Regions from separate parts of the Kitasatospora sp. NPDC101157 genome, predicted to be linked through region 2. Evidence: riboswitches for the same ligand, from Rfam matches in the RefSeq annotation. Region 2 holds a riboswitch; the other holds the start of a gene.
What was found. A riboswitch is a leader RNA that binds a small molecule or an ion and turns the genes downstream of it on or off. The one in region 2 is predicted to bind glycine.
Positions count from the first base shown of each region.

Region 1 (3,394 bases), on a different contig from region 2:
CTCGATCGGGGCGAGGTACTTGCGGACCACCGGTCGTTCCTCACGGAGGGTGACCTCTTCCACTGCCTCGTCGATCTCCTTCTCGGTGAGCGAGGCGAGCTCGGTCTCGCTGACCGGGATCCGCTCCACCCGGACCCGCTCGCGGACCACCGGGACCCGGCGCTCGACCTGCTCGCTGGTCACGTACTTGCGCAGCTTCGCGGTGCCCAGGACGTGCCACTCGGTGGTGATGTCCAGCCGCTCCTCGCGGCAGGTGATCTCCACCGGGTCGCTGGGGGCCGAGGCGGCGGCGGTGTCGGTCGTGAGGGGAGCGGCCGCGGCCTGGGGGGTCGCGGTCGGGATGGCCGCGGCCTGGGGGGTGGCGGTCGGGATGGCCGCGGCCTGGGGGGTCGCGGTCGGGATGGCCGCGGCCTGGGCGGGATGCGGCATCGGCTCGACGGGGTGGGTGGGGAAGGGTGCGGGCGTGCCGACGGTTCTCACGGGGGCCTCCGTGGCGGTGCTGGTGGCGGTGGCGGTCATCGTCGCGCCGGAGTCCGGGGAGTGGTGGGCGACCGGCTCGGCGACCGCGGCCGCGGGGACGGCCGAGGTGGTGCCGAAGTCGACGTCCGGCTGGGCGGTCGGGCCGGGCGCCCCGGCGGTCGGGCGGCCGTCCGATCCGGTGTCGAGGCCGTAGTAGCGGTAGAGCTGGAGCTCCTGGGCGGGGGACAGGTGCTGGCCGACGCCGAAGTCCGGCGAGTCCTTGACCAGCGACTTGTCGTACGGCACCCGGAGCTCGTCGCCGGAGAACTCGCTGGTGGTGAGCGGGACGAAGGCGTCCCGCCCGAAGATGCCGGTGCGGACGGCCGCCCACTCCGGCTGTCCGGTGGCGTCGTCCAGGTACACCTCGTCGACCGTGCCGATCTTGTCTCCGTTGCGGTCGACCGCCTTGTGGCCGATGAGGTCGCGGGGGTCGATTTCGGTCTGCACGCTTTCCTCCAGTGCGCTGCGCCTGCGGCACGCCCGCAGATCGGCGGCCGGGGCACCCGTCCCGTCCGCCACTTCACACCAAAAGCCATGAATCGGGCCCACGCGACCGGGGTGCGGCCGGACGGGTCGGCGCTGGGCCGTCCGGGGGACGCGCGTAGACCCGGAGTGACCCGACGCACCCGTGATCGGAAGGCCTGCCGCTGGTACCCTGGGCGGCGACCGCCGAGCCCGCTCGGGAGAGTCCCCGTCAGCGAAAACCGCTGGTCGGGGCGCCGAAGGAGCAACTCCTCCCCGGAATCTCTCAGGCATCCGTACCGTGCGGGATAGGTCACTCTGGAAAGCAGGGCAGGACCGCCGGCGCGGGAGCCGGCGATCACCACCCTCACCGACGGTGCAAGCCGACGGAGCGCCACAGCGCGACGTGCGGGCGAAGCTCTCAGGTCCCGATGACAGAGGGGGAGGCCTTTCGGGTCCGTCCGCCCAGGCCGGTCCGCTGTCCGCAGCGGCGTTGGCCGGCCGGCGTGCGCACCCCCGTTGGTCCGTGACCAGGAGGCCTCGACCACCATGAACGCCCAGCCGAACGCGGGACGCCCCAGCGGCGCCTCGACCCTCACCGAGCTTGAGCTGGCCAGCCCCTTCGAGAACCGCCACATCGGCCCCGACGCCGCCGCCCAGGAGAAGATGCTGGCGTCCGTCGGCTACGGCTCGCTGGACGAGCTCGCCGCCACGGCCGTTCCCGAGGCCATCCGTTCCATCACCGCCCTGGACCTGCCCGCCGGCCGCAGCGAGGCCCAGGTCCTCGCCGAGCTGCGCGAGCTGGCGGGCCGCAACCAGGTGCTCCAGCCGATGATCGGTCTGGGCTACTACGGCACCTTCACCCCGCCGGTGATCCTGCGCAACGTCATGGAGAACCCGGCCTGGTACACCGCCTACACCCCGTACCAGCCGGAGATCTCGCAGGGCCGCCTGGAGGCGCTGCTCAACTTCCAGACCCTGGTCTCCGACCTGACCGGCCTGCCCACCTCCGGCTCCTCGCTGCTGGACGAGGGCACCGCGGCCGCCGAGGCGATGGCGCTGGCCCGCCGCGTCACCAAGGTCAAGGGCGGCGTCTTCCTGGTCGACGCCGAGACCCTGCCGCAGACCATCGCGGTGATCAACACCCGCGCCGTGCCGACCGGTGTCGAGGTCGTCGTCGCCGACCTGTCCGAGGGCATCCCGGCCGAGATCGCCGAGCGCGGCGTCTTCGGCGTGCTGCTCCAGTACCCGGGCGCCACCGGCGTGGTCCGCGACCTCGCCCCGGTGATCGAGCAGGCGCACGGCCTGGGCGCGATCGTCGCCGTCGCCGCCGACCTGCTGGCGCTCACCCTGCTCAAGTCCCCGGGCTCGCTGGGCGCCGACATCGCCTGCGGCACCTCGCAGCGCTTCGGCGTGCCGATGGGCTTCGGCGGCCCGCACGCCGGCTACCTGTCGGTGCGCGCCGAGTACGCCCGCTCGCTGCCCGGCCGCCTGGTCGGCGTCTCCGTCGACGCCGACGGCAACCGTGCCTACCGCCTGGCGCTGCAGACCCGCGAGCAGCACATCCGCCGCGAGAAGGCCACCAGCAACATCTGCACCGCCCAGGTGCTGCTCGCCGTGATGGCCTCGATGTACGCCGTCTACCACGGCCCGGACGGCCTGGCCGACATCGCCCGCCGCACCCACCGCTACGCCGCCGCCCTCGCCGAGGGCCTGCGGGCCGGCGGCGTCGAGCTGCTGCACGGCGAGTTCTTCGACACCGTCACCGCCGTCGTCCCGAGCCGTGCCGCCGAGATCGCCGCCGCCGCCCGTGCCAACGGCATCAACGTGTACCAGGACGGCGCGGACCGGATCTCGGTCTCCACCGACGAGACCACCACCCGCGAGCACCTGGCCGGTGTCTGGGCCGCGTTCGGCGTCCCCGCCGTCGAGGTGGCCGAGGCCGCCGGGACGCTGCCGGCCGCGCTGCTGCGCGAGGACGAGTACCTGACCCACCCGGTCTTCCACAGCCACCGCTCGGAGACCGCCATGCTGCGCTACCTGCGCCGCCTGTCGGACCGGGACTACGCGCTGGACCGCGGCATGATCCCGCTGGGCTCCTGCACCATGAAGCTCAACGCCACCACCGAGATGGAGGCGGTCACCTGGCCCGAGTTCGGCCAGCTGCACCCCTTCGCGCCGGTCGACCAGGCCGCGGGCTACCTGACCCTGATCCGTCAGCTGGAGCAGCAGCTGGTCGAGGTCACCGGCTACGACGCCGTCTCGATCCAACCGAACGCGGGCTCCCAGGGCGAGCTGGCCGGCCTGCTGGCCGTCCGCGCCTACCACCACGCCAACGGCGACACCCAGCGCGACGTCTGCCTGATCCCGTCCTCGGCGCACGGCACCAACGCCGCCTCCGCGGTGATGGCCG
Region 1 covers NZ_JBIWPL010000023.1:13,901-17,294, forward strand. Annotated here, with positions in the region: gene ACIRVF_RS32845 (DUF2382 domain-containing protein) at 1-519, opposite strand, end outside; partial or broken gene ACIRVF_RS32850 (PRC-barrel domain-containing protein) at 592-966, opposite strand; glycine riboswitch at 1,190-1,293, shown strand; gene gcvP (aminomethyl-transferring glycine dehydrogenase) at 1,531-3,394, shown strand, end outside.
Region 1: it holds a riboswitch for glycine, as region 2 does, so the genes downstream of both, gcvP (aminomethyl-transferring glycine dehydrogenase) here and gcvT (glycine cleavage system aminomethyltransferase GcvT) in region 2, are expected to answer to the same signal.

Region 2 (3,394 bases):
CGGTGCCGGGCTGGTCAGCCGGCGTGGGTGAGCGCGTCGTACTCGGCGGCGCTGAGCAGCTCGTCGGTGGCCTCGACGCGGACCTTGAACAGCCAGCCACCCTCGAAGGGGGCGCTGTTGACCAGGCCGTTGTCGTCCAGGACGTCCTGGTTGACCTCGGTGACCTCACCGGTCACCGGGGAGTACAGGTCGCTGACCGACTTGGTCGACTCCAGCTCGCCACAGGTCTCGCCGGCGGTCACGGTGGTGCCGACCTCGGGCAGCTGCACGTAGACGATGTCACCGAGCGCGTCGGCGGCGTGCTTGGTGATGCCGACCGTCGAGACACCCTCCACGGGGGCCGTCAGCCACTCGTGCTCCTTGGTGTACTGCAGGTGCTGGGGGTTGCTCATGGCGTCATTCTCCAGGATGGGAAGCGGGTACGACGCAGCGGGCCGCCGCACGGACGGCTCCGACGTGCGTGTATGGGAAATCGAGGGGGCTGTGACGGCCTCAGCGGGCGCGCTTGTAGAACGGCAGCGCCACGACCTGGACGGGCTCGTGCTTGCCGCGCACGTCCACCGCCACGGTGGTGCCCGGGGCGGCGTGGGCCGCGTCGACGTAGGCCATCGCGATCGGCTTGCCCAGGGTCGGGGACGGCGCGCCCGAGGTGATCCGGCCGATCGGGGCGCCGTCGGTGGAGACCACCGTGTACTCGGCGCGCGGCACGCGCTTGCCCTCGGAGACCAGGCCGACCAGCACCTTCGGCGGGTTGGTCTCGGCCGCGGCGGCGGCCTGCTCCAGCGCCTTGCGGCCGACGAACGCGCCGTCGTTGGTGGTCTTGTCGAAGCGGACGACCCGGCCCAGGCCCGCGTCGAACGGGGTCAGGTCGGTGGACAGCTCGTGCCCGTACAGCGGCATGCCCGCCTCCAGGCGCAGCGTGTCGCGGCAGGACAGGCCGCAGGGGACCAGGCCGTGGCCCTCGCCGGCGGCGGTCAGGGCCTGCCAGACCGGCTCGGCGTCGATCGGGTGGCAGAAGATCTCGAAGCCGTCCTCGCCGGTGTAGCCGGTGCGGGCCAGCAGCACCTCGCGGCCGGCCACCTGGGCCGGGAGGATCGCGTAGTACTTCAGGCCGGGCAGGTCGGCGTCGGTGGTCTTCGCCAGGACGGCGGTGGCCTCCGGGCCCTGGACGGCGATCAGCGCGTAGGTGTCGCGGTCGTCGGTGACGACGGCGTCGAAGCCCTTGGCACGGGCGATCAGCTCGTCCAGCACCAGCTGGGCGTTGGAGGCGTTGGCGACCACCAGGAAGGCGTCCTCGCGCAGGCGGTAGACGATCAGGTCGTCCAGGATGCCGCCGTCCTCGGCGCAGATCATGGTGTAGCGGGCGCGCAGCACGCCGAGCGCGGAGACGAAGCCGACCAGGGCGTGGTCCAGCATCTCGCCGGCCTGCGGGCCGGTGACGGTGATCTCGCCCATGTGCGAAAGGTCGAACAGGCCGGCCTTGGTGCGGACGGCGAGGTGCTCCTCGCGCTCGCTGCCGTAGCGCAGCGGCATGTCCCAGCCGGCGAAGTCGGTCATGGTCGCGCCGAGGGCGCGGTGCAGCGCGTCGAGCGCGGTGAGGCGGAGGGACGACATGGCCAGGAACTCCTCGGTCGGGGCACTCAGGGGTGCGCGCGCCGGGACCGGACCCGCTCGGGGACCGACCCTGCGCGCGGGCATGCGGCGGCGTGGGTCTCCCCATCTGTCGTCGAACCTGAGAGCTTCACCGCCCGCCTGCCCGCAGCTGGTGCCAGCATCAGCTGGTTCCAGCATCGGGGACAGGACGGCGGCTTGCACCGTGGGTGGGCGCGCGACAAGGCCGTGCGCCGCTTTCCAGATGTGCCTAACCCGCGCGGTAGGGGGGCCTGAGAGATTCCGGGGAGGACTTGCTCCTTCGGCGCCGGCTGTGCCCCCCCGAGGGGCACTCCGGGCTCTCCCGCGCGGGTTCGAGCGGCCGGTGTGGAGTTGTGGGGGCCCGCGGCGCATGCCGTCGGACGCGCACATCATGGCACGTCCGCGCGGAGGAGGGGAGAGGGGACCCGGTCACACGGCGCGGAGCGCCCGGTCACGTGCCACGGCGCGCCCCGCCGCACGCCGCCGGGCGCCCTCCGGGGGGCCGACGCGCGTTCGAAGCCGAGCCCTAAACTTCTCCGCGTCGGCGCAGCAGTGGGCGGCCGACCGGCACGAGGGCGGACGGCGGCGCATGGAGTACCCGGTGGAGCAGCAGCAGGGGTGGGACGGGCCGCAGGCGGCGCCGTCGGGCGGCGCGTGGCCGGCGAACGAGCTGGAGCAGGTGCTGACGGCCGCGCTGGGCGACCCGGGGGCGACGCCGCGGGTGATCGAGGTGCTGGCCCGCAGCCAGGTGTGGATCCCGCTGCCGGCCGGCGGCGACCCGAACGGGCAGTCGCTGGACCTGCCGACCGTCGAGCTGGCCGGCGCCCCGTACGTGCCGGTGTTCTCCTCGCAGGAGGTGTTCCTGCAGCAGGCGCCGGGGATGGCCTTCGCGGTCGCGCCGGCCTGGGAGTTCGCCCGCGGGCTGCCGCTGGGCGTGGGCATCGCGGTCAACCCGGAGGCGGCGGTGGGCATCCCGGTGCCCCCGCAGGGCGTGGCGGAGCTGCGCCGCGGCCCCCGGGAGGAGCGCTGGGAGCAGCAGCCGGAGGCGCCGACCGGCGGCCGGGTGGCGCTGCGCGAGCCCGTGCCGGGCGAGGACCCGGAGCACTTCCTGGCTGCCTGCAGGGCCGAACTGTCGGCCCTGCCGGGGGTCCTGACCGCGCGCCGGGCGCTGGCCAGCATCGAGGGCGAGCCGACCGTGATGTTCGTGGGCGTCCAGCTGGACCCGGCGGCCCCGGCCGACCCGGGGGCGGTGAACGAGGCGCTCGGCCGGGCGCTGGGAACCGCGCCGCTGCCGGGCGGCGTCCACCTCGTGCTGCTCGACCTCGCCGACGACCCGGTGGTCGAGTGGCTGCTGACCCGGGTCATGCCCTTCTACTCGCGGGTGTGAGCGGGGATCCTTCACAGGCACGTCGCCGTGGCGGCGGCCGGTGCCGCGCCATAGGGTGCGTGCAGGCGGCTGACGGGCCGGCGGGTTCAGGAAAGAGGCGCGGCGAGGTGGGCGCATGAGTGCGGGAACGGGAGCGGGCGGGGTGCCGGGGCCCTGGGGCCAGGCACCGGCCGGGCGCCCGGGCGCGGATCCGGGCGCGTTGGAGCAGGCTCTGCGCGAGGTCGTGCCGGAGCGCTGGGACGCGTACGAGCGGCTGCTGCACGCGCTGGCCGAGGGCCGGGTCTGGATGCTGCTGTGGCACGGCAGCCCGGGCAGTCCGGACGCCCAGTACGGGAACATGGAGATCGGCGGTCACGGCTACGCGCCGGCCGTCAC
Region 2 covers NZ_JBIWPL010000008.1:241,832-245,225, forward strand. Annotated here, with positions in the region: gene gcvH (glycine cleavage system protein GcvH) at 15-392, opposite strand; gene gcvT (glycine cleavage system aminomethyltransferase GcvT) at 493-1,614, opposite strand; glycine riboswitch at 1,862-1,967, opposite strand; gene ACIRVF_RS19810 (enhanced serine sensitivity protein SseB C-terminal domain-containing protein) at 2,222-3,019, shown strand; partial or broken gene ACIRVF_RS19815 (enhanced serine sensitivity protein SseB C-terminal domain-containing protein) at 3,135-3,394, shown strand, end outside.